Linked DNA regions of Tunturibacter gelidoferens. The protein of the gene in region 1 binds, or shares a complex with, the protein of each later gene. Links are inferred from orthologs where the notes say so. Each region holds a gene or a part of one and is shown in the gene's direction. Other genes may lie near its edges.

Region 1 (14,136 bases):
CCCATCTACGCCCCGGCCGCGAATGTCAGCATCCAGGGCAAGGTTCTCGGCGTACTCCGAAAGTACGCATAAATTCACAGACTCGCTCCTGCCTCACTGCTTCCTCCCTCCCAACTCCCCCGTCTAAACGTCGACTCTGCAACATCGCCGCACCTTCACGTAAACTTTTTCGCAGTCGACGGAACCGCGCAGCGTATTCCTGCGTAACCACCTTCCGAAGACTCATATCCACAGCACCAACGGGAGCAAGCAATTGGCCACGCAGCGTAAAAATAAACGGAAAACATGGCTTTGGGTCGGCCTCAGCGTCGTCGTCTTGGCGGTCGTTCTCGGGGTGGTCGCAGCTGCCCGTGGCAACACCACCAAGTTCGAGCCCTCCCAGCTGGCCAAAGCCGAGCGCGGAGACATTGCCCGGTCCGTCGTCGCCACCGGCAAGGTCCAGCCCATCACGAAAGTAGAGGTCAAATCCAAAGCCTCGGGCATTGTCACTCGCCTCGACACCGACATCAACGCCCACGTCCATCAGGGCCAGGTTCTCGCTCAACTCGACCAGCAGGAGATCCTTGATCAGGTAGCCGCGCAGAAGGCCCAGCTCGCCGCCGCCGAATCAAACGCGCGCGCCGCCGAAGCCTCCATCCAGTACGACAAGGTCAACGCCGAAGCGCCCGACCTGCCCATGTATAAGCACACCTACGATCGCAACCTCCAGATGTCCAAAGAGGGTGTGGTCTCACAGCAGGCCCTCGACGATGCTCAGCAGAAGTACCTCTCTGCCGCCAACACCCGCGACAAGGCCGTATCTCAAATCTCCGTTGATACCTCTAAGCTCCGCCAGGCACAGGCCCAGGTAGCCCAGAATCAGGCATCTCTCAAGCAACTTGAAGAGCAACTTGGCTACACCACCGTTATCTCTCCGATGGACGGCACCATCCTCTCCCGCGACGTCGAGATCGGCGACGCCGTCAGCTCCATCCTCGTCCTCGGCTCCACCGCCACCCTCGTCATGACCATCGGCGACACCAACCAGGTCTACGTTCAGGGCAAGGTCGACGAGTCCGACATCGGCAAGGTCTACATGGGCCAGGCCGCCCGCATCAAAGTAGAGTCCTTCAAGGACAAGACCTTTCTCGGCAAAGTCACCAAGATCGCACCCCTCGGCGTAGAGAAGGATAACGTCACCACCTTTGAGGTCCGCGTCTCAATCGACAACCCCGGCGGCGAACTCAAAGCCAACATGACCGCGAACGCGGAGATCCTCCTCGAAGAGCACAAAAACGTCCTCACTGTACCCGAGCAGGCCGTTCTCTACGACAAAGACCGCAACGCCTCCGTCGAAGTCCCTGACCCCAAACAGAAGACCGGCCGCAGAAAGATCGACATCAAGGCCGGCATCTCCAACGGCACCAAAACCGAGATCCTCGCCGGCCTCAACCCCGGCGACACCGTCATCCTTCAGCAATAACCTGCTAGGCCAGTGGCAACAATAAAGTCCGCCAGATCGAGCGCACAAAGATCGCAACCCGACGAGCTAACATCTAAACCGCAGTTACCCAGAGTCGAAAAGTCGAAAAAAGGAACGCCATGAAGATAACAGTCTTCGCCTCCACCGCCGCAATGCTCACTCTCGCTGCAGCCACAGCCTTCGCCGCCGACGGCAACTTCGAGCGCACCCTCAGCGCCGGCAGCTCTCCCAACGTTTCAGTCTCCACTGGCTCCGGCCAGATCCGTCTTCATCCTGGCTCTGGAGATCAGGTCCACATCGTCGCGCACCTTCACTCCAGCCACGGTTGGATGAGTGGCGGCTCCGACACCGACAGCCGCATCCAGCAAATTATCAGCAACCCGCCCATCGTCCAGAGCGGCAACGACATCACTATCGGCGAACGTCACAACAACGACCTCTTCCGCAACATCTCCATCGACTACGACATCACCCTCCCCCACGCCTCCACCATCAACTCCACCACTGGCTCCGGCGATATTGAAATTCAGGACGTTGGCGCCTCCGTCAAAGCACAAAGCGGCTCCGGAAACGTCCACGTCCACGGCGTTCAGGGCATGACCACACTCGGTACCGGCTCCGGCGACATCGAACTACAACAGACCGGCCCCGGCGACGTCAAGGCTGAGACCGGCTCTGGCAACATCCAGCTCCACGGCCTCTCCGGAGCACTCAAAGCCAGCACCGGCTCCGGCGACATCACCGCCGAAGGCCAGCCCACCAGCGACTGGAAGCTCTCCACCGGCAGCGGCAACGTTCATCTCTCCGTCGGCAACGCTCACTTCAACCTCGACGCCGACACCGGCTCCGGAAACATCAGCGTCGCTCAGCCCATGACAATGCAGGGCAGCCTCAACCGTCACCACGTCAGCGCGGTCGTAGGCGGCGGTGGCCCCACGCTCCGCATCGGCACCGGCTCCGGCGACATCCAGATCAAGTAGTCCTTCCCCCAAAACAAAAGACGGTGGCCGCGAACACAACCACAGCCACCGTCTTTTTTAGAGCAAAGTAGCAGTAGGCGTAGAGTGTGCCGTGCCCCTTTTTTTTGTCATTCCCGAAGGGAATCTGCGGTTGCCTTCCTCCACACCAACAGCAAATCCGCTCTGATGCAATCGCGCCATCGTTTACCCTTAACCAATGCTTCTCGCAGCCCCTCCCCGCCTCATCGTCTTCGATCTCGACGGCACCCTCATCGACTCGCGCGTCGATCTCTGCAACTCCGTCAACGCCACCCTCGCCCATCTCGGCAAACCCACCCTCCCTGAAGCCGTCATCTCCGGCTACATCGGCGACGGAGCCTCCATGCTCGTCCGCCGCGCCATCGGCGATCCCGAAGGCGACATCACCGACGAGCAATACGTAACCAAAGCGCTTACATTCTTCCTCGACTACTACCGCATCCACAAACTCGACTACACCTACGTCTACCCCGGCGTCCTCGAAGCTCTCGAAGCCCTCCGCGCCACACACCCCGAGCTCCTGATGGCCGTCCTCACCAACAAACCCGTCCACCCCTCCCGCGACATCTGCGATCACTTCGGCCTCTCCCGCTTCTTCTTTCAGAACTACGGCGGCAACAGCTTCCACACCAAGAAGCCCGACCCCCACGGCCTCGAAGCCCTCATCTCCGAAGCCTCCACCCTCTCCGGCCACACCATCACCCCCGCCGAAACCATCATGGTCGGCGACACCGACATCGACGTCCTCACCGCCCGCAACTGTGGCGCCCGCAGCATCGGCTGCACCTTCGGCCTCAAGCCCCACTCCCTCGAAGATGCCCCGCCCGATCACCTCGCGCACGCCCCCGCCGACTGGCTCTCCTTCGTCCTCGCAAATTCTTAGCAAACCTTTTGACGCCCTCCCCGCGGCTTGCTACCCTCAACACCACGCATGGCCGCTACGCCCAACCCGCTCGCCACCACCTGCTGCATCATCGGCGGCGGTCCCGCAGGCATCATGCTGGGCTTTCTCCTCGCCCGCGCCGGCGTGCAGGTCACAATCCTCGAAAAACACAACGACTTCTTCCGCGACTTCCGCGGAGACACCATCCACCCCTCCACGCTCGATCTCCTGGATGAACTAGGCCTGCTCGAAAAGTTCCTCACCATCCCACACTCTCAGGTCGCAGCACTCTCCGCCACCATCGGCGGACAGCGCTTCCCCATCGCCGACTTCTCCCACGTCCCTGCCCGCTGCAAGTTCATCGCCCTCATGCCGCAGTGGGACTTCCTCAACTTTCTCTCGAGCGAAGCCATCCATCTGCGCACCTTCACTCTGCGCATGGGCTGGGAAGCCACCGGCCTCATCCAGCAAAACGACGCGACCATCGGTGTCCGCGCCAACACACCCGACGGCCCAGCCGAAATTCCAGCTACCCTCACCGTCGGCTGCGACGGCCGCCACGCCATCTCCCGCGATGCCGGCCAGCTGCAGCTCCAGGATGTCGGCGTCCCAGTCGACGTCCTCTGGCTCAAGCTCGCACGCCAACCCTCCGACCCCGAAAACGCACTCGGCTACATCAACTACGGCCGACTGATCATCCTCATCAACCGCAACGACTACTTCCAGGTCGGCTACATTATCGCCAAAGGCACCTTCCCCGCCATCCAGCAGGAAGGTCTACCCGCCTTCCAACAAAGCATCGAACGCATCGTGCCCTTCCTCGCCGGCCGCACCGCCGAGATCGACTCCTGGGACAAAGTCAAGCTGCTCACCATCCAGGTCAACCGCCTCCTCGAGTGGTCCTCCCCCGGCCTCCTCTGCATCGGTGACGCGGCCCACGCCATGTCTCCCGTCGGAGGCATCGGCATCAACATCGCCATCCAGGACGCCGTCGCCGCAGCCAACATCCTCACCGAAGCTCTACTCTCCAACACCCTCAGCCCGCACAATCTGGCCCAGGTGCAGCACTATCGCGCAAACGCAGTTCGCAACACTCAGCGCGTGCAAGTCTTCGCTCACCGCATACTCAACCGAGTCCTCCGCAACCCCGGACCCATCCACCCACCTCTCGCTCTCCGCATCCTCACCAGCATCCCGGGCTTCCAAAATCTCCCAGCCCGCTTCGTCGGAGTAGGACTACAACCACAGCACATCAAAAACTTCTAGAGCAAAGTAGCAGTTGGCGTAGAGTCTGCCGTGCCCTTTTGTTTGTCATTCCCGAAGGGAATCTGCGGTTGCCTTCCTCCACACCAACAGCAAATCGGCTCTAGCCCTACTCAAACCCACGATTCCAGCTCGAAATCACACGCGTCTCCCGCTCCCACCCCATCACACTCACACTGCCTGTCCCCAGCGCCAGCAAACTCCCACCCGTAGCAGCCAACCCAATCCACCGCGCTGCCAGAATTCGCAAAATATGGGCATGCGCAAACAGCGCCACCTTCCCTCCCTGCGGAGCGGCCGCCAGCGCACGCGCAATCACTCCATCCGCGCGTTCCCCAACATGCTCCACCGTCTCACCGCCAACAATCTCGTTCTTCCACACCGACCATCCCGGAATCTCCGCCTGAATCTCCTTCGTCGTCTTGCCCTCATACACGCCGTAGTCCCACTCCTTCAACCCGTTCTCCACCACCGCCCGATCTCCAAACCCCGCAATCGCACAGGTCTCCCGCGCCCGCTGCATCGGGCTCTCAAACACAGCATCGAATTTCGTGCCCCTCAAGTAATCTCTTAGCTCCTCCGCCCGCTTTCGCCCATGGTCGGTCAGCGGAATATCCGTCCGGCTCGTATGCGCCCCACTCAAACTCCACTCCGTCTCCCCGTGCCGCACCAGCCACAACTCAGTTCCCACACTCATCCCAACCTCCTTGAGTCAAAAAATGCCGTCATCTCGACCGTAGGCGGCGCACTTGCCGCCGAAGTGGAGAGACCCCCGCATTTCGCCTTTCTCTTTGTTGTTGCTACTCTCACTCTTCGCAACTAACCCTCTCAATAAACTATCCTATAGAGATGGACTTCCAGCTCTCGACCACCTACAAGCCCCAGGGCGACCAGCCCCGCGCCATCGCCGAGCTCATCTCCGGCATCCACGCCGGAGAAAAAGATCAAGTCCTGCTCGGTGTCACCGGCTCCGGAAAAACCTTCACCATGGCCAAGGTCATCGAAGAGCTGCAACGCCCCGCCCTCATCCTCGCTCACAACAAAACCCTCGCCGCCCAGCTCTATCACGAGTTCAAAACCTTCTTCCCCAACAACGCTGTCGAGTACTTCGTCTCCTACTACGACTACTACCAACCCGAAGCCTACATCCCCGCCGGCGATCTCTTCATTGAGAAGGAGTCAACCATCAATGAAGAGTTGGATAAACTTCGCCTCGCCGCCACCCGCAGCCTCTTCGAACGCCGCGACGCCATCATCGTCTCCTCGGTCTCCTGCATCTACGGCCTCGGCTCGCCCGAAGCCTACTACGGCATGTTGATGCTCCTAGAAAAGGGCCAGAAGATTAAGCGCGAAGACATCACCCGCCGCCTCGTCGAAATCCTCTACGAGCGCAACGACGTAGACTTCCGCCGAGGCACCTTCCGCGTCCGCGGCGACATCATCGAGGTCTACCCAACCTATGACGAAAACGCATACCGTATAGAGCTCTTCGGCGACGAAATCGATTCACTCTCCCAGATCGACCCCCTCTTCGGCACCATCCGGCAAAAATACTCCCGCCTGCCCATCTACCCCAAATCCCACTACGTCGTTCAACCCGAGCGCAAGACCACCGCCGTCAACTCCATCATCGAAGAGATGGAGTGGTGGGAAAAGGAATTGGAAAACCAAGGCCGCCTGGTCGAATCCCAGCGCATCCACCAGCGCACCCGCTTCGACCTCGAGATGATCAAATCCGTCGGCTTCTGCCACGGCATCGAAAACTACTCCCGCCACTTCTCCGCCCGTCTCCCCGGCGAGCCGCCGCCCACACTCCTCGACTACTTCCCCCAGGACTATCTCCTCTTCATCGACGAGTCCCACGTCACCGTCCCCCAACTCCACGGCATGTGGCACGGCGACCGCAGCCGCAAACAGAACCTCGTCGACTACGGCTTCCGTCTCCCCAGCGCAATGGACAATCGCCCCCTCCGCTTCGAGGAGTTCGAGTCCCGCACCGGCCAGATCATCTACGTCTCCGCCACCCCCGGCCCCTACGAGCTCACAAAATCCGCCGGCGTAGTCGTCGAACAGATCATCCGCCCCACCGGCCTCATCGATCCTCAGGTCGAAATCCGTCCCATCAAAGGCCAGATCGACGACCTCCTCGCCGAGATCCGCGACCGCACCGCAAAAAACCAACGCGTCCTCGTCACCACCCTCACCAAGCGAATGTCCGAAGATCTCGCCAGCTACTACACCGAAGTCGGCGTCCGCTGCCGCTACATGCACTCCGAGATCGAAACCCTCGAACGCATCAAGCTCCTCCGCGACCTCCGCAAAGGCGAGTACGACGTCCTCATCGGCATCAACCTCCTACGCGAAGGCCTCGACCTTCCGGAGGTCTCCCTCGTCGCCATCCTGGATGCCGACAAAGAAGGCTTTCTCCGCTCGCAAGGCTCTCTCATCCAAACCATCGGCCGCGCCGCGCGCCACGTCGAAGGCCGCGCCATCCTCTACGCCGACAAGATGACCGACTCCATGCAGCGCGCCATCAACGAGACCGACCGCCGGCGCGAAAAGCAAGTCGCCTACAACGAAGAAAACGGCATCACCCCCGCAAGCATCATCCGCCCAATAGAGATGGGCCTCGCCGGCATCCTCAAAGCCGACTACGCCGACCTCACCGACGAAGCCGAAGGCATGCCCGACTTCTCCACCCAACAAGAGCTCGACACCTACATCGGCAAACTAGAATCCGACATGCGAGAAGCCGCCAAAAAATTCGAATTCGAAAAAGCCGCCAAGCTCCGCGACACAGTAAAAGAACTCCGCACCAAAGAGTTCCTCTTCAGCTAAGGTGAACATGAGCCGTTAAGTTCAGGATGTCAGGCGGCCCAGGACGCTCAAGGATTAAATATCTATGGCTATTACTCTTCAAGATGGACAAGAAAGCCCTTCAAGCTTGTCTGAACGAATACTTATATATTGCAATGAAGTTCAGATGTTGATTGATGAGGGCGTGGAACATCCACGGTATGAGTTTAAAAGGACACTAACTATAACCCGCGAGAATCTAAACGATCGACTCGATTTTGTTAAGTTAGTTCAAGGCTTAGCGAACGCAGACCTTCCCGAAGAAAAATTCATAATCATCGGAGGAGATCCTAAGGAAAGAAAGTTCTATTCTGTGTCGAATGGCGAGGAATTCGACGAAGCTGCACTTTCCTCTGTTCTAGCGAAATACTTGGATCCACTTCCAAGAATGCAAGTATTTAATAATTTGCAAACCGCAAATGGAAGCATATTCGTTCTCATCGTTCTTGATGCGATTCAGGCTCGGCCAATCCTAATCAAAACTGAAGGTCAACGTAGCGACGGAAAAGCGAGATTACAAGTCGGAGAAATTTGGATCAAGAAAAACACATCCCTCAAGCTTGCAAGCCGCATTGACATCGATCAGATGTACAAGCAAAAAATCGAGGAAGAGGCTGAGGATCGCGCTAGGAAGCGCTTTCGTCAATATAGTGAATTGGCAGGAAGTGCAATAAGTAATGTAAATCCTCGTGCCCGTTTGCCCGTCCGCGAGATGCTTGTCGAGCCTGAGGGAACGTTCCGGCGATTTGTCGAAGAGCTTATAGTTGAAAATGATGGCCCTAGATTTCGTATGCTTCTGGAGATCATCCGCGAAGCCTTGATCGAGGGTTGGGATCGACTCGACTTACTTTCTGGCTCAAAACCGCAAAGTGAAGAGGCCGCTGAGATAGAGATTTTCTTTCGAGACCAATTCTTGCCCTCTCTTCGCTCACTGGTAGTGTTGGGGCTTTTGCTGATCAAATACGGTTGTGATTTTGAATGGCTGAACCTTTCGGTTGATGTACTTCTTGAAACATTCGAGACTAGCAAAAATCTTCAGCCATTGAAGGCAGTTGCAATCGCACGAGAATCAACGTCTCTTCAGTGGTGGCGACCAGGTTTTGAAGTATTTCTTGGCTTCAGATGCCTTGCGGCGTATGCCGTAGCGAGGAATCGATTGGCATATTTGGGTGCACTTCTGCCACGCTTCGCTGAACGGATGGATTTTCATGGGAGGCAGGAGCTAAGTACCCCGATGTTATTTTGGCCAATTCCTTCTGTGTTTGAAAAAGGAGAGCTTGATAAAGGTCGGAGCACTTTTTATTGGCAAGAGAGGATATCGAGTTCATGGGGCCACTACTTTGGCAACTATGATCGGTTTATAAATGCCTCGTGCCAGCTGGAATTCATAATTGAATTCAACTCTTTCTTAGGAGTGAACGCCATTCACAATGCCGTTCTTAAACGATGGCTCGAACAAAATGCTGCAAAGCGATCTTTTTTATACAACCCCGATTTCTTCGCATACTCATTGCACTTGACAGTTCCCATGGCCGAACAGTTCTGCGATTTCATCGCGACACGCGATATATTCCCCACAAATCTTACTGTAGAACAGGGTCTTTTCAATTCTGCATTCCAAGGAAAGACACCCGACCAACGACTCGTCATCTTGGGCCAATTTCTAGATAGTCTCCAACAATACCAGCGTCAATCTTATGTCCCCACACACTTTCATTTTGTCTCTGTCTACAGTTGGGAGGGGCGGCTGGCAGATCTAGTGATGAAATACAAAAACGCTGAACCTCCTTCGGCTACCAAATGACGAAAACAGGTGCGGATAGGATGCAAGCTAAAAAACATTGGCACTCAAAAATATGAACGCCCGCCTACAAGCCCATCACCTCCCTAAGGTCCTCCCAAGAACCTTCTACTCCCGCTCCCCCGAGATCGTCGCGAAAGCCCTCCTCGGCAAGATCCTCATCCGCGACCTCCAAGGCAAGCGCCTTACCGCCCGCATCACCGAAGTCGAAGCCTACCTCGGCCTCATCGACCCGGCATCACACGCATCGCGCGGTCTCACTCCCAGCAACGCAATACTCTTCGGCCCATCCGGACACGTCTATGTCTACTTCATCTACGGCATGTACTACTGCCTCAACGTCGCCGCGCATCTTCCCGGCGAAGCCGGAGGAGTCCTCATCCGAGCCCTCGATCCAATCGACGGCCGCGAAACCATGGCCGATCTCCGCGGCCTTCCCCACAACGCAAAACCCAAACTCCTCACCGGAGGCCCCGGCCGTCTCTGTCAGGCTCTCGACATCACCCGCAGCAACTCCAGTGGCCTCGACGTAACCTCACCCATCTCCGCCATCCGGATCGCCGACGACGGCCACCATCCCACCGAAATCCAAACCACCCCACGCATCGGCATCAGCAAAGCCGCCGACCGCCCCCTCCGCTTCCTCATCGGCGAAGTCGCTAAAGCCAGGCGCTCCACCTCCCGCTCCTGAGATGTGTGTTACCTGACCCCTCTAGTTGCATCTTAAGTCCAGCTGACTACTGCATCCCCACCAATCACTTACAACGATTTCCACAACCAAAAGCTTGACTCGCCCACATATACTTAACTTATAGAGTCAAGATTGAGCCCGGCCACCTGCCGGGCTTTCGCATTTAACCCAACAAAAAGGCTTAGGTCCGGATCAGGTATGCCTCACAACATACCGAAGTCCAGACCTAAGCCTTTTCTTCACTAGACTTTGCGCAACAAAGGATCCCGGGGAGGGGGCACTCATGAACAAGACAATAGAAGTCATCAAGGACATCCGCACCCTCTGCACCCACGTTTTCGAAGGAGGCCACCGATGCGCCTCGCCCGCCCTCCAGCGCGAGACCTTCTGCTATTACCACCACCCCACCCGCAAGCCCGTCCAGAACCCCAGCCGACGCCGCAGCCGCCTTCACGGTTTCGATCTTCCGCTCCCCTCGGGCCAGTCTGACCTCCAGCAAGCCGTCTACGAAGTGATCCGGCGTCTCGCCGCCAACCAGATCAGCAACCGCCGCGCTGGCATGATCCTCACTGCCCTGGACAATATCAACCGGAACTCGCCACAAATCAAAAATCATTCACCGCAGTAACCTGCGCCACGAAACAGTAAGATCATTTTGCGGAATAACCCGAATCCCCAGCAACACTCAGAGGAAAAATGATCATCGTCAACGACGAGTACGTCACACTCGACACCCCCAAAGGCCCCATGCGGACCCACATCGTCCGCCCCGCCGCCCCCGGCCGCTACCCCGGCATCGTCTTCTACTCCGAGATCTTCCAGATCACCGCGCCCATCCGCCGCACCGCCGCCATGCTCGCCGGCCACGGCTACATCGTCGCCATGCCCGAGATCTACCACGAGTTCGAATCCGCCGGAACCGTCTTCGCCTACGACCAAACCGGCTCCGACCGCGGCAACGTCCTCAAGACCACCAAAGAACTCTCCAGCTACGACGCCGACGCCCGCGCCGCTCTCGACCACCTCAAATCCCGCCCCGACTGCACCGGCCATCTCGGAGCCATGGGCATCTGCATCGGCGGCCACCTAGCCTTCCGCGCCGCCATGAACCCCGACGTCCTCGCCACCGCCTGCTTCTACGCCACCGACATCCACAAAGGCTCCCTCGGCAAAGGCGGCGACGACTCCCTCCAACGCGCCGCCGACATCAAAGGCGAACTCCTCCTAATCTGGGGCCGCCAAGACCCGCACATCCCCCTCGAAGGCCGCATGACCGTCCTCGCCCGTCTCAACGAACTCGAAAAGAAATTCAGCTGGCACGAGGTCAACGGAGCCCACGCCTTCATGCGCGACGAAGGCATCCGCTACGACCCCGAACTCGCCCATACCCTCTACGGCCTGGTCTTTAATCTCTTCCATCGCAAACTAGGCGAAGGCGACCAGACCACCCAAACCACCGCCTCCACCGAGACCCGCCACTAAAATCGGCTCGCCCCGGACCGGCAGCCCACGCACAACGTTCCGGCCTGAATCTTTGCTCACACTTCAGTTGACTCGCACAAGTATTTGCGAGACTATCGTTGCGCGTTCCTCCCCTGGGCCTTTATTTCTCTGTAGCATTTCTCCCTCCTCCTCTGATCGCGCCCATGGAGCGTCTATGAACCCGCACCTATCATTACCCCTCCTTCTCGTCATCCTTCTTCCTCTACCCGCAATGGCCCAGACGTCTGCGGCCGCGTCGAATCATCCTGCCCACCCTGTCCCAGCGACAGACTACGGAAAATTACCGTTAAGTTTCGAAGCCAATCAGGGCCAGACCGATTCCCAGGTCAGGTTTCTCTCGCGCGGCCATGGTTATTCGCTCTTCCTCACCGACTCCGCAGCGGTCCTCACGCTCGCCAGGCCCGAACCGCCAGCAGCCTCCGACTACTCGTCTCCACCGCAAAAGAATCACGCCGCCAGATCCATAAACACCGACGCAGTGTGCATGGAACTGGTCGGAGCATCGCACCCCCAACGAGTCACCGGCGCCGAGCAACTGTCAGGGACGGCCAACTACTTCATCGGACGCGACTCCACTAAGTGGCATACCAACATCCCAACCTACGCCCGGGTCAGTTACACAGGCGTCTACCCCGGAGTCGACCTGGTCTACTACGGCAACCAGCAGCATCTCGAGTACGACTTCATCCTGGCTCCCGGAGCCGACCCCAAACCACTGCGCCTCCACTTCACCGGCGCGCAAAGGCTCACGCTCGACCCCAGCGGCAACCTCACCGTCCGCGCAAAAAATGGCGAGATAGCCTTCCAGAAGCCACTCGTCTACCAGGAAAAAAACGGCCGCCGCCAAACCATCGATGGCAAATTCAAACTACTGGCTGACAACTCCATCACCTTCACCCTGGGCGCCTACGATCACCACCAAACCCTGGTCATCGACCCCACCCTCGCCTACTCCACCTATCTGGGAGGAGTGACTCCTTACTACACCTCACCGTCCTCCATGGCCGTCGATCCACAGGGCAATGCCTACGTCGTCGGATACACCGAATCCGATACCTTCCCTTCCACCCCCGGAGCCTTTGCAGGACCATCGACGTCTATCGAAAGAGGTTTCGTCACAAAGCTCAATCCGACGGGCACAGCACTTGTCTACTCTGCGATCTTTGGCGACTCAACTCCCTCACACATTGCAGTAGACAGCTCCGGAAACGCCTACGTCACAGGTGGCGCGTCCAGCAACTTTCCCGTAACACCAGGCTCCTTCCAGGCTCCAGGCGGTGGCCTCTTCATTGTGAAGCTCAACCCGGCTGGAACCGCGCTGCTCTATTCAGCTCGCCTGGGCGGAGATCAGGCCAACGGACCCGACGGTGTCGAAGGCATCGCAGTAGATGCAGCTGGCGATCTCTACCTTGCAGGAGATACCGGATCGACTAATTTCCCAGTAACTCCGGGAGCCTTTCAGACCCAAAACCCAGACACCGCTGGATACGATTACGGCAAGTCAATCTTCGTGTCCAAACTCAATCCAACCGGCTCCGCGCTCCTCTACTCCACCTACCTCGGTGGCAGCACGCAGGACTACGGTAACGGCATTGCGATCGATGACTCAGGCGACGCATACGTCACCGGCGTCTCTGGCTCCTCTGACTTTCCCGTGACCAGCGGAGTCTTTCAAACAACCGCCAAAACCTTCAATGGAAGCGCCTTCGTTGCCAAGCTGAATCCACAAGGCACGGGGCTGATCTATGCCACCTATCTCGGCGGAAGCGGCGGGGACTCCGGCAACGCCATCGCGATCGACTCGTCAGGCGACGCCTACGTGGCGGGATCTACAGCATCTACCGACTTCCCCGTCACCGCCGGAGCATTTCAATCGATCAAGCGCAGCACCGGCATCGAAGAGACCAACGGCTTCATCACAAAGCTCAATCCCGACGCGACCGCTCTCATCTACTCCACCTATCTCGGCGGAACCTACTCCGACTCGATACTTGGCATGGCAGTCAATCGCTTCGGAAACGCACTCGTCACCGGATACACACAGTCTCACGACTTCCCTGTTACCGAGGATGCCTTTCAAAGCTCCAACGGAGGGTCCGAACCAGCCGGTACCTCCAACGCCTTCGTCACGGAACTCGCTCCCAACGGCACAGCTCTCGACTACTCGACCTATCTCGGCGGAAACGGAGGTTATTCATTTGCATTTGGAGACTATGGAAGAGCCATCGTTCTCGACCTCGCAGGAAACGCTTACTTGACCGGAATAGCTTCTTCACAGAACTTCCCGACCACCGCCGGAGCATTTCAACCAGTCGATCCGACCGGCTCGACCGACAACGCCAATGCGTTCGTCTCCAAATTTGTCTTTGCCAAACATTCAGTCCGGCTCGAGACGACCACCCAACTGACTGCCAATGCCAATCCCGTCAGAGTAGGCGACAAAATCACCTTCACAGCCTATGTCCGAGCGGCTTCGGGAACCGGAACTCCAACCGGATATCTAAGGATCAATGTTGATGCTGTCACCTTCGCCACAGTGCCGTTGAACGAGACTGGCCAAGCGACCGTCACCTGGACCGCTCGAACACCCGGCAAATTCAGATTCAAGGCCCGCTACCTTGGCGATGAAGTCTACTTGCCCAGCAGCAGCGACGCCCTCTCGGAGAAGGTCATCGGCCC
Region 2 (14,555 bases), 3.2 Mb from region 1 along the record:
CGCTGGCGTTGCTCTGGGAACAGTGACCGTGCGCTGGATACCCAAGAGGCCCCTGCGATTTGCTCTTTGGGTCTGGCTTCTGATCGTCGGATCGCAGTTCATCTATACGAATGCTTTCGCCGCATCGCACCGCTAGAGCCCGCGCTGAGCGTTGCTCCTCTTGTTCGTCGGTATTTCGTTTGTGTCGACCGGTTCGCGGAGCAGGGTCAGCTATTGCGCATGGGCATTGTAAAGACGCACAGACTTCGGATGCTACCATCCGACTATGTCGATGGATGAGACGGCGCTGGTGGAGGCTCGAGGCCTGAAGAAGGAGTATGGAAGGGGACACCTAGTGGTGGACGATGTTTCGTTCGTGATCCGGCCGGGAGAGACGTTGGGATTGGTCGGCGAGTCCGGGTCAGGGAAAAGCACCATTGCACGCCTGTTATTAAGACTGGAAGAACCTTCCGCGGGTGACTTGAGCTACAGAGGACGGGATCTACTGTCCATGACATCACGCGAGATGCGGGAAATGCGACGACGTATGCAGATTGTGTTTCAAGATCCCTACGCGGCGTTAAATCCTAGAATGCGGGTGAAGCAGATCTTGACCGAGCCATTTGAGATCCATCGGGCGAGACCATCTGGGGGGCTGGCGTCACGGCTAAAAGAGATGTTGCGGACGGTAGGTTTGGACGAGTCGGCGCTAGAACGATTTCCTCATGAGTTCAGCGGTGGGCAACGACAAAGAATTAATATCGCGCGGGCATTGGCTCTACGACCCGAATTCTTGGTGTTGGATGAGCCGGTGAGTGCGCTAGATGTTAGCGTAGGCGCGCAAGTTGTGAATTTGCTACGGGATCTACAGAGAGAGTACGGACTGACGTATCTGTTTATCTCGCATTCTATGCCCCTTGTGCGCTACTTGTGCGACAGGGTGGCGGTAATGCAAGGAGGGCGGCTAGTGGAGTTGGGGGAGTGCGAGCAAATTTGCGACACCCCGCGAGACGAATATACGCGCCGGTTGATTGCGGCGACTCCAGTGATGCCCGCAGCGATGTGAAGTTTTAGAGTTTGCGAGGCTTAGAATCGGCGGTCAAGTAGAACTCGATACAATAGAAGATGGATGATCTCGAGTCTTAATTCGCATTTGCATTACGTTTGGCTGGTCACGGCGTCTCTTATCGCTGGCGTGATGAATGCGATGGCTGGTGGCGGATCGTTCGTATCCTTTCCGGCTATGCTGTCGATCGGGGTGGCTCCCATCCAGGCGAATGCGACAAATACGGTCGCGCTATGGCCGGGACAGCTGACTTCGGTTGCTGCGTTACGCGGAGACTTAACGCGGGATCTATTGCCGGTTGTCTGTGCGGCTTCGATTCTGGGCGGAGTCAGTGGCGCTGTCGTACTGCTGAATACCCGGCAGATTACGTTTCTGCATTTGGTGCCATGGCTGTTGCTGGTCGCTTCTCTGTTGTTTGGAATCAGTGGTCCGGTATCGCAGTGGCTGAGAAAACGATCGATTGAGCCTCACATCAAGAAACCTCCGGCTGTGAAACCGCTTTTTTTTGTGTTGCTGCCGGTGTGCTTCTACATCGGATACTTTGGTGCAGGTGCGGGCTTTTTGATTATGAGCGCGTTGGCATTATTTGGAGTTGAGGAGATGAACGCGCTGAACTCGCTGAAGGTTCTCGCGGCTTGTTTGTCTAACTTATGCGCCGTGATCACGTTTGTATTAGGTGGCGCAGTCATTTGGCGTTACTGTCTGATCTCAATGATATTCGCCGGGATTGGCGGATATGTTGGAGCACAGTACGCTCGGCGAATGAATGCGAATGTCCTGCGAACGATCGTTGTGATCACAGGATGCGTGATAGCGGCTTATTTCTTCTGGCGAAATGGCTAGAGAACGGCGCCGGGATGAAGGGATTGAAGATGTATTATTCGATGATCTTTGCGAGCAACCGGAGAACACGTTATGAGTCATGAAGGAATTCGTATTGTTAGGGCGGAGCGAGCACGGCTCGAAGACTTGGAGCACGCACAGATGCCGCCAAATGCGGTGACTCCGAAAAAGGTGCGGGTGAAGAAGACCGAAGGAACTGGCGTCGAGATCGAGTGGAACGATGGGCACAGGAGCGTATGGAGCTTTGAGTGGTTGCGGAACGCGTGTCCGTGCGCGACATGCCACGAAGACAGGGAGAAGACCAACAGATTGCCGGGGGAGGCGAAAGCTAAAGAGCATACGTTACTGAAGATGTACAAGGCTCCGGCACGACCGCTGGAGGTGACGCCAGTAGGCAAGTATGCGCTGAAGTTCAAGTGGAACGATGGACACGAAAGTGGAATTTATTCTTGGGAGTACCTCCGACGAGTGTGCCGTTGCGACGGTTGTATGACAAAGCAAGAGTTGTAGGAGAGGTCAGGCTAAAGACCGAGAGAATGATGGCGTGGTTTCGTAGCGTGTCAAGACTCAGTCTAGTCCGCCCGCAGACGCTCTTCGGTCGTCTAACTTCAACATCGTGAGCGCCTCTTCAACAGTATCTGCGACGAGAAGGAGTTGTCGGTTTTTCTGCTTAAGCAGACCTTCGGCGACGCAGTGATCAAGAAAGGTGAGGAGCTTTTCGTAGAAGCCGTGTGTATTGAGCAAGAGGATAGGTTTCGCGTGGAGCTTGAGGGTGTGCCAGGCAAGGACTTCAAAGAGTTCCTCGAAGGTGCCGAAGCCTCCCGGCAGCGCAATGAACGCGTCGGCCTTTTCTCCAATAAGCGCCTTACGGGTGTGCATGGTGCTGGTGATGTGAAGTTCGGTGATACCGTGATGAGCCACTTCGAGATCGACGAGCACCTCCGGAATAACTCCTATGACTTTGCCGTCGGCGGTTAGGGCGGCCTCAGCAACGGCCTGCATCAGGCCGACGTTTGCGCCTCCATAAATTATCCCAATATTGCGGGTAGCAAGGGCGCGCCCCAGATGCTCGGCGTCCGCTCGGTAGGCAGGATGAAGACCATTAACGGAAGCACAAAAGACAGCAACATTGCGAATCATACGATTGAGGATATCAAGGCGCTTCACGTCGAGTGTATGAGCGTTTGACTCAATCAAGGGAAGGGGAGGAAGAAAGTTGCGGCCGACCGGATCTAATAGCGGCGGTCGGCCTTCGGAGACAGCTAGCCATATCGTCTTCGTCGCAAGTCTTCTTAGCGAATTGCGATCGTGGCACCTTTATGATCTTTGATGACCTCTTCGATGAGCGACCCTACCGCGTGGTTTGGTGTGGCACTATTGGCGACGATGCGTGTTCCCACTGGAACGTCGAGGTTAACTAATTTTCCGGGCTCAAGCGTCATCGGTTTATCCCCTACCAGAACCTGTAGAGAAGTGCCGGTATCATTGCGAAGATTGAGTTTGATCGTGTTGGTCTTTGTTTTGCCGAACATTGCATGAACGGGAGATGAGATGCTTGTAGGAGCCGCATATATGGCCGGGACTGCAAGAAGAGAGCTAGCGACAACTGCGACGGTCAAGAGATTGTGACGTTTCATACCACGCTCCATTACTTCAAGATTCGACTGAAGTTCTCTGCCATGGATCAGGGAGCCCGTCGTGAGTTGAGTTACGCAGGTTGGACGAAACTAGTTCCCAAAAATATCACTTTGGTTTTCGAATTAACCATCCAGTCTTAATTTGATTTAACCGCTGTCCATGAGTGGACAAGCTGTTCGCAAATGAACAACAGCAATGGGAATTTGAAAGCTTCAAGCGAGCCACTGGAGAGCGAGCCTCGGGAAGCTTAAAATAGATGTTGGAGCGTGCGCGTTGAGTCGACTTTTGGAGAATATGAATCCGCAACAGCAGGAGGGAATCCAGTCAGTAGATGGACCTGTGCTTCTGCTCGCAGGCGCGGGATCTGGCAAAACGCGTGTCATCACGCATCGAATCGCCTATCTGATTCAGGAGCGGGGCGTGCCGGCCGATGCAATTCTCGCTGTAACGTTTACGAATAAAGCCGCCAAAGAAATGGCCGACAGGGTCGATAAGATTCTAGGACACAGCAGTCTGGCTAAACCGATGCTGGCCACATTTCATAGCTTTTGTGTCCGAGTGTTGCGGCGGGACATAGAAGCGCTTCGTGTAGGAGGCGCCGGGCTGACGAAGACCTTTGCGATCTACGATGAGACCGATCAGCAGGCAGTGGTGAAGCAGGCATTGAAGCGGCTTGCCATTGATGACAAGTCTCTGAAGCCACGGGTGGCGCTCGGGAGAATCTCCTGGGCGAAGAACCACATGATTGACCCGCAAGAGTATTTTCTTGCGAGTACCAATCCAATGGAAGAGAAGATTGCTCATATTTTTGAGATTTACAGGAAGGAACTGTTTAAAGCGAATGCGCTGGACTTCGACGATCTCCTCCTTGAAACCGTCCGCCTGCTGAAGTCATCGGGGGAGACTAGAGAAAGATACAACCGACGATACAAATATCTTTTGATCGACGAGTATCAGGATACCAACCGGCCTCAATATGAGTTGATGAAGCTGCTGGCCGGGCCTGACGCGAACGTCTGCGTGGTGGGCGATGAGGACCAGTCGATCTACAGCTGGCGCGGCGCAGACATTAAAAACATACTGGAATTTGAGAAGGACTTCCCAGGGACAAAGACGATCCGGCTCGAGCAGAACTATCGTTCAACGCAGATAATCTTGGAAGGCGCGGGCGCAGTCGTAGCGCAGAATACGCAGCGAAAAGGCAAGAACCTGTTCACCACCCGAGAGGGTGGTAGTCTGATCGGCTACTATGAAGCCCCCGATGGCGAGAACGAAGCGCTGTTTATTGCCGATCGAATCCAGCGGTATCTACGCGAGGCCGGGGGACAGGCGGATCTGCCGAGATGCGCCGTGCTATACAGAACTAACTCCCAGTCGCGACTCGTCGAAGAGGCGCTGCGCCGGTACCAGATTCAGTACCACATGGTGGGCGGATTCAGTTTTTATGATCGCGCCGAGGTGAAGGACATTCTGAGCTATCTGAAGCTGGTGCAGAACGTGCACGACTCCGTTGCGCTTGGACGGGTGGTAAACTCGCCTCCCCGCGGTATTGGCAAAACAACGATGGAGACGTTAGAGCGAATGGCTCTGTCGAGCGGCAAGAGCACGTGGGACGCGATTGGCCATGCGATTGAAGATAGGCTGCTACCTGCGCGCGCATTACAGGCCTTGAGTAGTTTTAGACGGCTGATCGAGGATGCGCGGGCAATGTTGGGACCCGGTTTTGCAGAGAAGCTGTCTGAGGATGTTGCAAAGGACAATGACGCTTCCCTGCTCACCGATGCGGCTGAAGAAGCTGAAGCAGATGTTTCGTTTGGATTTGGTGATCCAGAATCTGAGGACATGGGCGTGGATTCTTCGTTCGATACGAGCTTCAACTTCGGGTTCGACTTCGGCCCAAGCGAAGAGATGTCCACGATCGCGGCTGAAAACGCTTCAGACTCGGATGCTGCACACGGAATCGATTCAGCGAGTTTCAATCCGTTCGCTCCTGTGGTGCTCAAGAGATCCGCGGAGACGACAATGAACAAGGCAGCCGAGATCATAATGGCGGACGAAAAGCCGGCGTTTCGCAAACCGGGTGATGCAGCGACGCTGCCGGAGCTGATCAAGTTTCTGAACGACCGAAGTGGATACATTCGAGCGCTCGAGGAAGAAGCAACTCCAGAATCATTCTCGCGGATCGAAAACCTGAAGGAACTCGCTAACGCGGCCCAGGACGCCCAGGAGCGCTGTGAGACGCTGCACGAATTTCTGGATCACGCCGCGCTGGTCAGCGATGCAGATAGCTACAGCGAAGAGGCCAGGGTAACCCTTATGACGTTGCATGCAGCCAAGGGTCTGGAGTTTCCGCTGGTTTTTTTGAGTGGTATGGAAGAGGGTTTGTTTCCGCACTCTCGGACGCTGACCGATCCAACAGGACTCGAGGAAGAGCGCCGCCTTTGCTATGTCGGAATGACTAGAGCGATGGATACGCTGATCATGACTCGCGCCAGATATCGACGGCGATACGGAAGCGATATGCCGGAATCCAGCATCGCTTCACGATTTCTGGAAGAGGTTCCAAGCCGACTTGTGGAAGATTTGGGAAGTCCGCCTGCTCGGCCGCAGTTTTCCGGATCGAATTATGGTTCGGGCTACGGTGGGGCGTACGCGACTCCCTACCCCAAAGGGAACAGGTTTGGTCGTCCGAGTCCCGAACAGGGGGAGCAGCATTATAGCTATGAAGATGAAGACCAAAGTGGTGAGCGGATTTCGGCTCGCCCGTCGGGGCTTCCTGGGGTGAACAATCGGGCCGAACACTCCTCTAAGACTGCAATGCCGGGACAGTCAATAGATAACATCGCCAGCTTCTTCGCCGCGCGAGGACAAAAGATATCGCGCCCGAAGCTAGAGGTTCAAGAGCAGACCGGTAAGACTGGCCTAAGGCAGGGTTCGCGGGTCCGGCATCCAAAGTATGGCGAAGGAACTGTCTTTCGTCGCGAGGGCGATGGGGATGATGCGAAGATTACAGTACAATTTCAACAGCACGGAGTAAAGAAGCTGGTAGAGAAGTTCGCTCAGCTGGAGCGCCTTTAGAGTTTGAAAAATCGCAGCTATAGAAAGATTGGCAAAGATACATGGCAAACACCAAAAGCATCACTGACACACAGGAACGCAAGAAGGTAAAGCGCGCAGCGCGCAAAGCCGCACCAGCAAAGGGTCCCCGCACTGGCGCCCGTGGCGAGAACAAGCAAAAGGTCAAGAAGGCAGCTCGCGGTCAAAGCAAGCGATAGCTGATCTCTTGTTGGAGCCGTGCGGACGATCTTGCCTTGCGGCTCCCTCCTGATTGAAGTCTTCTGAAATCGCATTGTGTAGTCGGAAACGCCCCGCACCAATTCATCCGTAAGCAGGAGCGAGCGCGCTGGCCAGGCAAATCTTTGCAACCAAGTCGATCGACAAGCTGATCTCTGAGTCGGAGCGGCCTGAGCACGCGTTGAAGAAGACGCTGGGCCCACTTTCGTTAACCGCGTTGGGTATTGGAGCCGTGATTGGCTCCGGCATCTTTACGGTTGTCGGTACCGCAATCGCAGGCGAGAAGTTTGACACAACTTCGATCCTGCGTGCACCCGTGTTGGACTATATGATTCATCACTCGGCGCTGGCGGGTCGGCCAGGAGCGGGTCCGGCACTTGCCATTTCCCTGGTGCTTGTTGCGATTGTCTGCGGTCTGACGGGGGTTTGCTACGCGGAGCTGGCTTCGATGATTCCGATTGCGGGGTCAGCCTACACCTATACCTATGCGACGTTGGGGGAGCTTGTTGCCTGGATCATTGGGTGGGACCTGATCCTGGAGTATGCAGGCAGCAACATGGCTGTTTCGGTGGGCTTCGCAGCCCATATGGTGGATCTGCTCGACTGGTTCGGCTTCCATCCCGCTCTGCGCTGGATCTCGCCCGCGTTTCTTCCGGGTGGATTGCAGGACCTGCAGGGACATGATCTTTATCTCCCAGGATGGCACTTCGGCTTCGATTGGCCGGCATTTCTGGTAGTTATGTTGCTCACTGTGGTGTTGGTGCGCGGGATTCGGGAGTCGGCCCGAACCAACAACATCATGGTGCTGCTGAAGCTCGCCGCTATTCTGCTGTTCATCTTTGCTGGCGCGCACTTCATCAAGCCTGCACTCTATCACCCTTACTCGCCGAACGGCTGGTCAGGTGTGTTGACCGGTGGCTCGATCATCTTCTTCACCTATATTGGGTTTGATTCGGTGTCGACCGCTGCGGAAGAGTGCAGGAATCCTCAGAAGGACGTTCCGATCGGGATTATCGCCACGCTGGTCGTGTGCACGATCCTGTACATCGGTGTGGCGACGATCCTTACTGGACTGGTGCCTTGGCAGAGCATGGTTGATGATGCGGCTCCGGTGGTGAATGCGCTGAAGAAGCTGTCGATGCAGCCGGGAGGACACAGTCTGCACTGGGTGAGGCTGGCGGTTCTGCTGGGCGCGATGATGGGGATGATCTCATCGATCCTGGTGTTTCAGTTGGGCCAGTCGCGGGTCTGGTTTGCCATGTCGCGGGATCGGTTGCTGCCTGCGTTCTTCGGGAAGGTTCATCCCAAGTTCCGGACTCCTGCGGTTGCGACCTGGGTGGCTGGAATCGTGGTGGGAATTCCTGCTGGGTTGTTTGACATCGGGACATTGACGGATCTGTCGAATATCGGAACCCTATTTGCGTTCGCTCTGGTTTCGATTGGGGTGATCATTCTGCGGTATCGCGAACCGGAGCGACGGCGCAGGTTTCGGGTTCCGTTTGGGCCGGTGATTCCGATGCTGTCGGTGACCTTCTGTGTGCTGCTGATGATGGGATTGCCGATTATTACCTGGATACGATTCTTCGTGTGGCTTGGACTTGGGTTGCTGATCTACTTCTTCTATAGCCGCAAGCGGAGTGAGTTCTACGCACCCAAAGTTTAGGCACGCCTGCGCAACGAGGCTTGTAACAAGTCTAGGATAGATAGATGGCGCGCAAACAGACGAAACAAGACGCTGAGATCGATGTAGTTGAGTGGCTGCGAAAGCTGCCGAAGGTCGAGCTGCATCTGCATCTCGAAGGAACGATTCAGCTCGATACGCTGCTGGAGTTGAGCAAGCGGCATGATGCGGAGCCGCTGACCGCAGAGGTGGCGAAGAAGCTTTATGTCTACGAGAATTTTCTTGGATTCATGGATTCGTTCAAAGCGGTTTCGGCTCGTCTGGTGGGGCCGGATGACTATGAATTGATTACTTACAACATGGTTCGGGACCTGGCGGCACAGGGGGTGGTGCACGCCGAGGTGTACGTCTCTTTCGGGATTATCTATTTCTGGAAGAACGCCGAGGTGGAGCCTTACGTCGAGGCGATCGAGCGTGGGCGGGTGCGGGGCGAGAAGGATTTTGGCACGACCATCTACTGGTTGATCGATGCGGTGCGGCACTTTGGGGCGGAGGAGGCGGTGAAGGTGTTTCGGAAGGCGGCGGAGTTGCGGAAGCTTTATCCGCGCATCGTTGGGATCGGGATCGGCGGGGATGAGGAGCGGGGCAGCGCGGATCTCTTCAAGGAGTCGTACGCAGAGGCGAAGGCGGCCGGGCTGCGGCTGACGGCTCACGCGGGCGAGACGATCGGGCCGGAGAGCATCTGGGCGGCGATTAACATCGGCGCGGAGCGGGTGGGTCATGCTCTGTCGGCGCAGCATGATGCCGAGCTGCTGGAGGTGCTGGCGGAGAGACAGATTCCGCTGGAGCTGAACGTGACCAGCAATATTCGGACGGGCTGTTGCAAGAGCTTCGACGAGCATCCGGTGAAGCACTACTTCGAGTCGGGGCTGATGGTGACGATCAACTCGGACGATCCTCCGATGTTCGGGAGCAATCTGCTGGAGGAGTACGTTCTGGTGCAGAACCGGTTTGAGTTTTCGTTAGAGCAGATGCGGGAGCTGGCGGCCAATGCGGTGGAGGCGAGCTTTCTGCCGCCGGAGCGAAAGCTCGAGCTGCTGCGACAGGTGGAGCAGTACGGATACTGATTCGGGGGAGCCCCCCTGGGGGGTATTTCCAGCTAAAATACTCATTCCACATGGCTTATATAAATAGCCCTTTCGCAAAATATTCATTCCAAAAGGGTTATGTTTAAATTCCTCTAAGCAAAGGGGTTATGGGTTTGTGTCTCTCCTTTTAACAGGTGAAGCCCCGGAGTTGGCCGGGGCTTTTATGATCTGTTTCCAGTATAGCGGTTTGACCATAACTAATACGCCACGCGAATCTGCTGGATTGGCGCGGGTTTTGGGGACACTGGGGCTTGACAAGATTTCTCGCGGCGAAGGAAGCCGGAATCATTCGGCAGCTGGCTGCGCGTCGGCCGCTTATCCGGCCGGTCTGCCCGGATAAGCACGCATGCATCATAGTGTCGCTCTCTACTGACCTTCGTCTGGGGAGGCGGAGAGGGAGTTTTGGTCTTTTTTCTCTTCTTTCTTCGAATAGGAGATTTTCGTTGTGACGATCTTTCCATTGAATGCAAACGGTGCCTGGTCGAAGTAGTCGAGCGATACGGGCGAGCCGAGATCGCTGCCGATATCGAGGCAATCGTTCGCGGTGAAGGCCATCGCCGCGGTAATTGGTACTCGGCCTTGAGCTACAACCTGACCGTTGACCTTAAGCGTGATATCCAACGGACCACCACGTTTGGGCGAAGCGAGCTTCGATTCCACTTCGATCTTCGCCTTGCCGGTCGGTAGCTTGTTTGTCGCTGCGATTTTCGTCCGGCCGATCTCAAAGAGGTTGTATTCATAATGAATCACACCATCCTTCACATATAGAGAGAGGCCGCCGGAGAAGCCGCCGAGGGCGTAGAGAACGCCGTTAGCATTCTCGGGAACTTCTACTTCCATGCTGATAGTGTTATCGAACTTTCCGATCTTCGGCGCCGCGAACTCCGGCATCCCCGTGATGGGACCGCTGAAGTTCCACTCCGTATACGGCGTGGAGGGCCCATCTTCCGGATGGAACACTGGCGTCCACAGACCTCCGCCGATGGGCAGGTTCTGGTTCTTGGTGGACTCGACCAGAAAGAGGTTCTTCATGTAAGCGACCCTCTCCGGCATCTTCGCTGCAAGATCGTTGGCTTGAGACCAGTCTTCATCCAGATTGTAGAGTTCCCATACATCATTCTCCGGGTTCCACTCCCCGATGCCCTTGGGTAGTCCCGGCATCCACGGAGTTCGGGGGCCGAAGGTATCGGCGAACCAGCCATTCTGGTAGATGCCACGGCTACCCATGATGTCGAAGAACTGGGTAGTCTTGCGGCCTTTCGCTGTTGCGTCGCCAAAGGTGTAGACCATACTGGTGCCGTCGATGGACATCTGATCGATACCGTTGACTACGCGTGGCGGCGTGATGCCGACTGCCTCATAGATCGTCGGCACGATGTCGGTGACGTGATGGAACTGCGAACGAGGGGTGCCGTCGTGTTTGATCTTTGCCGGCCAGGAGACAGCCATCGGCTGGCGTGTGCCGCCGAAGTGTGCAGCGACAAGTTTGGTGGACTTGTAAGGTGTCCCACCCGCCCAGGCCCAGCCCGCGTTATACATGTTGTCGGTCTTTGCGGAGCCGATTACATTAAGCCCGCCAAGTTCATCGACTGTCTTGATGTGCTGCTGAATCGTGGTCGGGATGCCGTTCTGTGCGAGCAGTTCAGAGATGGTACCGTTCTGACCTTCGGCCGAGGCGCCGTTGTCACCCCAGATGTAGAAGATGAGCGTGTTGTTGAGCTTTCCTTCCTGCTCGATCTCGTCGATGACGCGTCCGGCGTTGTAGTCGGCGTGTTCCGCAAACCCGGCGAAGACTTCCATCAGGCGGCGTTGGAAGGGTTTTTCGCTCTCCGGAATGGAATCCCATGAGGCCATTGTCGGGGGGCGTGGGGTGAGTTGAGCGTTCTGCGGGATCCAGCCCATCTCTTTGGCGCGCTTGAAGGTCCGCTCGCGATATTTATCCCAGCCGCCGTCAAACTTGCCTTTGTACTTGTCGGCCCACTCCTGGGGAACCTGGTGCGGACCATGCGCCGCGCCCGGCGCCCAGTACATGAGGAATGGCTTGTCCGGCGTGAAAGCCTGCTGTTCGCGCAGCCACTTGATGGCGTCGGTGGCGATGTCCTCGGAGAGGTGATAACCGGGATGCTCATACTCGTGTGGGTCGAGGACGGTAGTGTTGCGCACCAGACGGGGCTCATATTGGGAAGCCTCACCTGCGAGAAAACCATAAAAATACTCGAACCCATAGCCGGTCGGCCAATAGTCGAAGGGTCCCTTTGAGGTCGTCTGCTCAGCGGGCGTGTTATGCCACTTGCCCCAGGCACCGGTGTTGTAACCGTAGTCCTTAAGTACCTCTGCTACGGTTGCAGCCGACTTTGGGATCGTTCCGCTGAAGCCGTCGAAGTCGTTGGCCAGTTCGGCGATCTGGCCGTTACTAATGCGAGTGTGATTGCGACCACTGAGCAACGCCCCGCGTGTCGGCGAACACATCGCGGTGGAGTGAAAGCGGTTGTACGAGATCCCCGCCTTGGCTACACGGTCGAGTGTCGGTGTGTTGATTTCGCCACCGTAGGTTGAGGCCTGGCCCGGACCGACGTCGTCCATCAGGATGATAAGGATGTTCGGCGCGTCAGAGGGAAGGTGCTTCGGATCGACTCGTTTCTTGTAGACGGAGTCCTTCATCGTCAGCCCAGCGGTCGAGGCGGAGGGCGTGGGCGGGAACGGAAGGGATTCCTGCGCTCCCGCTGCGGACGAAAGAATCCCGAGCATGACAAGACAACTCCAGGATGCAGCCGAGATGCCGATTCGGAGCAGGCGGGTTGAGGTTACACTCGTTGTTTTTCCATTGCGGCTAAAGAGTTTGTACCTAGCGGCCATTTGCTATCCCCCGACGTTTACCCGCGCGAACGCTATCTTGAAGGAACGCGAGAGGTCATCGGACTTAGCGTAGAAGTGCCGCGTCGCGTCTTCTACTAGCAAAACTCTCAGTGTGAGAGGAAATATGGAGTGCCTGGTACGTGAGTGAGATTAGCGGGAGCTTCGTTATGGCTTGAACATGTAATAGACGCCGTCGGTGCCGGTTGCGGAGCGGAGAGCGAATCGCTTCGATGCGGGCTTGTCGTCGGAGAGGAGCTCGTAGATGTCGGAGAGAAGCGGGTAGGTTCCGGCGAAGTAGGAGTGCGCGAGGAAGTCACTTGCGACGGCGGAAGCATCGATGCTCTCGACGTCCGGGAGGACGAGTACCGGGATGCCTCCCGCTCTTGGGTATTTGTGGAGCTTCGCCGAGGCCGCGAGTGCTTTGTCTTTGGAGGAGGCGTAGAGAGTGATGTGATCGGAGACCAGGCGCAGGGCCGAGGCGAGTTGACGGAAGGTCTCGGCATCGATGTCGGGCGCGGCCAGCACGAGGTGGTGCAGGAGGGGATGGGCTTGCGCGGGGCGGTCGTAGCTTAGGGACTTGAGGGCGTCGCATACCGCGCGATTGCCCATGCTGTGGGCGATGAGGTGAATCTTGTTTGCGCCGCTGCGAGCTTCGAGAAGACGCAGGAGCCGCTCGAGATGGCTTGCGGTCCAGCCAACGTTTGCGGCGTCGCTGGCGTAGTCCTCGAAGGTGCCGTTGGAGGGCCAGCTGTAGAGGATGGGAGCTCCGATGAAGCCGAGATCGAAGGCGAACTGACCGGCACGGCGAGCTGCGGTGTCGAAGTCGACGTTGTAGCCGTGGACGAAGATGAAGGCGTCCTTGGCCGGCGAACTGTCGACTCGTTTCTTGACGCTTTCGAAGAACGCATCTTCCTCGAGACTGGTGACCACCTGCAGGACGATATGTTTTTCGGGGTTGGGCCGGAACTCGAATCGCAGGAAGGAGGGAGACTCGAGTTCCCCGAGCTTGTGGGTGGCTGGGATGCTTACGGTGCACTCGCCGTAGCGGAGGGCTTCGTCGGAGGAACGTTTTGCGGTGAAGGTGTAGCCTAGCTTTTTGTCGTCTTTGCGTTCACGGTCGGTCGCGTAAAAGATCTGCACGGCGGTGCAGTTGTGGGGGAGTTTGACTGGGGCGGGGGGAGGTGGAGCGGCACCTCCCCGCGAGGGTGGTGAAGTGGCGCCTCCCGTCGAGCGTGTTGGGGCGGTTATGCGCGAGGGTGGTGGAGCGACGACGGGGGGCGAGGGTGGTAGCGCGGTGACAACCACGCGAGGAAGAAGGCTTTCGGGGCGGGGCAGGAAGACTGCATCGCGCTGGTCGGTGGGGAGAAGTCCGGTGAAGGTGAAGTAGTCGTACTGCTGTTGTTGTTCCTGCTGTTGTTGTTCCTGCTGCTGCTGTTGTTGCTGCTGTTGCTGTTGCTGCTGTTGTTGCTGTTGCTGTTGTTGCTGTTGTTGCTGACGCGGGGCATTGGCGAGGATGACGCCGGAGAGACCTTGGGCGAGTGAGCGTGGCGTCTGGAGCTCTCTGTTGCTGGTGAGGATGAGCGAGACCTGTTGCTGCGCTCTGTCGGCTCCCGATTGACTGTGGCTGTTGACGGTGATGAGCCTGGAGAATAAGGCTTCGGTCATGTCATAGAACCGGGAGAGCGAGTAGCCACTCAGGAGCGACACTACGGGTTTATATTCCCAGCCGGACTCGTCTGCGACGAACGGCTTGAGAGCGACAAAGAGGAGGTTCAGGACGTACCGTTCGAAGTCTGTTTGATCCATTTGCAACCCCTGCACGCGGTCTCAAAATGCGCGAAGACATTATGCGACGATCTCCGCATTGTGGGATAGTCATGGTCTTCCATTCAGGGCCTTCGACAACAGCAGATCCCCTTCGGGGATGACAACCAAAAGGACAGACAACTGCAATCGCACCGGTTCTCTGTGGCGGAGCGACGATCTTATGGTTGATTTTTCGCGAGGAGCGTTTCGACTTCGGCGTGGAGACGGGCAGTGATGGCGGCTTCGGAGTCGTCTGGGGCGAAGCGAATGGGTTGGCCGGTGCGCACCTGGAGGGCGCCGGAGC

Evidence for each region.
Region 2: the proteins of uvrB (region 1) and RBB81_RS02860 are in contact, whole or in part, in a crystal structure (PDB 7EGT), measured with the Thermus thermophilus proteins. The link is inferred for Tunturibacter gelidoferens from one-to-one orthologs. Residues at the interface, in WP_096411307.1 of Thermus thermophilus: Glu23, Leu25, Arg26, Asp27, Gly28, Glu29, Arg30, Phe31, Arg55, Glu326, Asp327, Phe328, Glu379, Ser382, Gln383, His398, Gly400, Arg401; in WP_096412145.1 of Thermus thermophilus: His654, Arg656, Phe657, Gln666, Asp668, Glu669, Lys680, Arg681, Leu682, Ser683, Lys685, Tyr686, Ala687.

Annotation. Positions count from the first base shown.
Region 1 is NZ_CP132938.1:3,778,029-3,792,164, forward strand. What follows is about bases 5,053-7,949. They hold uvrB (excinuclease ABC subunit UvrB), read left to right. Parts: upstream 5,053-5,455; coding sequence 5,456-7,444; downstream 7,445-7,949. Other genes in these bases: RBB81_RS16550 (histidine phosphatase family protein), read right to left, coding at 5,053-5,303; RBB81_RS16560 (hypothetical protein), read left to right, coding at 7,509-7,949. Also shown: transcriptional repressor LexA, read left to right, coding at 1-72; RBB81_RS16530 (efflux RND transporter periplasmic adaptor subunit), read left to right, coding at 254-1,462; RBB81_RS16535 (DUF4097 family beta strand repeat-containing protein), read left to right, coding at 1,582-2,442; RBB81_RS16540 (HAD family hydrolase), read left to right, coding at 2,639-3,343; RBB81_RS16545 (FAD-dependent oxidoreductase), read left to right, coding at 3,392-4,609; more of RBB81_RS16550, read right to left, coding at 4,716-5,052; more of RBB81_RS16560, read left to right, coding at 7,950-9,266; RBB81_RS16565 (DNA-3-methyladenine glycosylase), read left to right, coding at 9,304-9,954; RBB81_RS16570 (hypothetical protein), read left to right, coding at 10,238-10,582; RBB81_RS16575 (dienelactone hydrolase family protein), read left to right, coding at 10,651-11,436; RBB81_RS16580 (SBBP repeat-containing protein), read left to right, coding at 11,612-14,136. UniProt on the Escherichia coli protein: The UvrABC repair system catalyzes the recognition and processing of DNA lesions. A damage recognition complex composed of 2 UvrA and 2 UvrB subunits scans DNA for abnormalities.
Region 2 is NZ_CP132938.1:549,306-563,860, forward strand. Bases 3,489-6,804 are described here. They hold RBB81_RS02860 (ATP-dependent helicase), read left to right. Parts: upstream 3,489-3,820; coding sequence 3,821-6,604; downstream 6,605-6,804. Other genes in these bases: RBB81_RS02855 (hypothetical protein), read right to left, coding at 3,489-3,525. In the rest of the region: RBB81_RS02830 (sulfite exporter TauE/SafE family protein), read left to right, coding at 1-136; RBB81_RS02835 (ATP-binding cassette domain-containing protein), read left to right, coding at 272-1,045; RBB81_RS02840 (sulfite exporter TauE/SafE family protein), read left to right, coding at 1,109-1,888; RBB81_RS02845 (DUF971 domain-containing protein), read left to right, coding at 1,961-2,398; RBB81_RS02850 (TIGR00730 family Rossman fold protein), read right to left, coding at 2,456-3,028; more of RBB81_RS02855, read right to left, coding at 3,181-3,488; RBB81_RS02865 (amino acid permease), read left to right, coding at 7,002-8,483; add (adenosine deaminase), read left to right, coding at 8,528-9,568; RBB81_RS02875 (arylsulfatase), read right to left, coding at 9,956-12,337; RBB81_RS02880 (alpha/beta hydrolase), read right to left, coding at 12,611-14,251; RBB81_RS02885 (AMP-binding protein), read right to left, coding at 14,431-14,555. UniProt on the Escherichia coli protein: A helicase with DNA-dependent ATPase activity. Unwinds DNA duplexes with 3'-5' polarity. Translocates on single-stranded DNA with 3'-5' polarity. Initiates unwinding more efficiently from a nicked substrate than double-stranded DNA.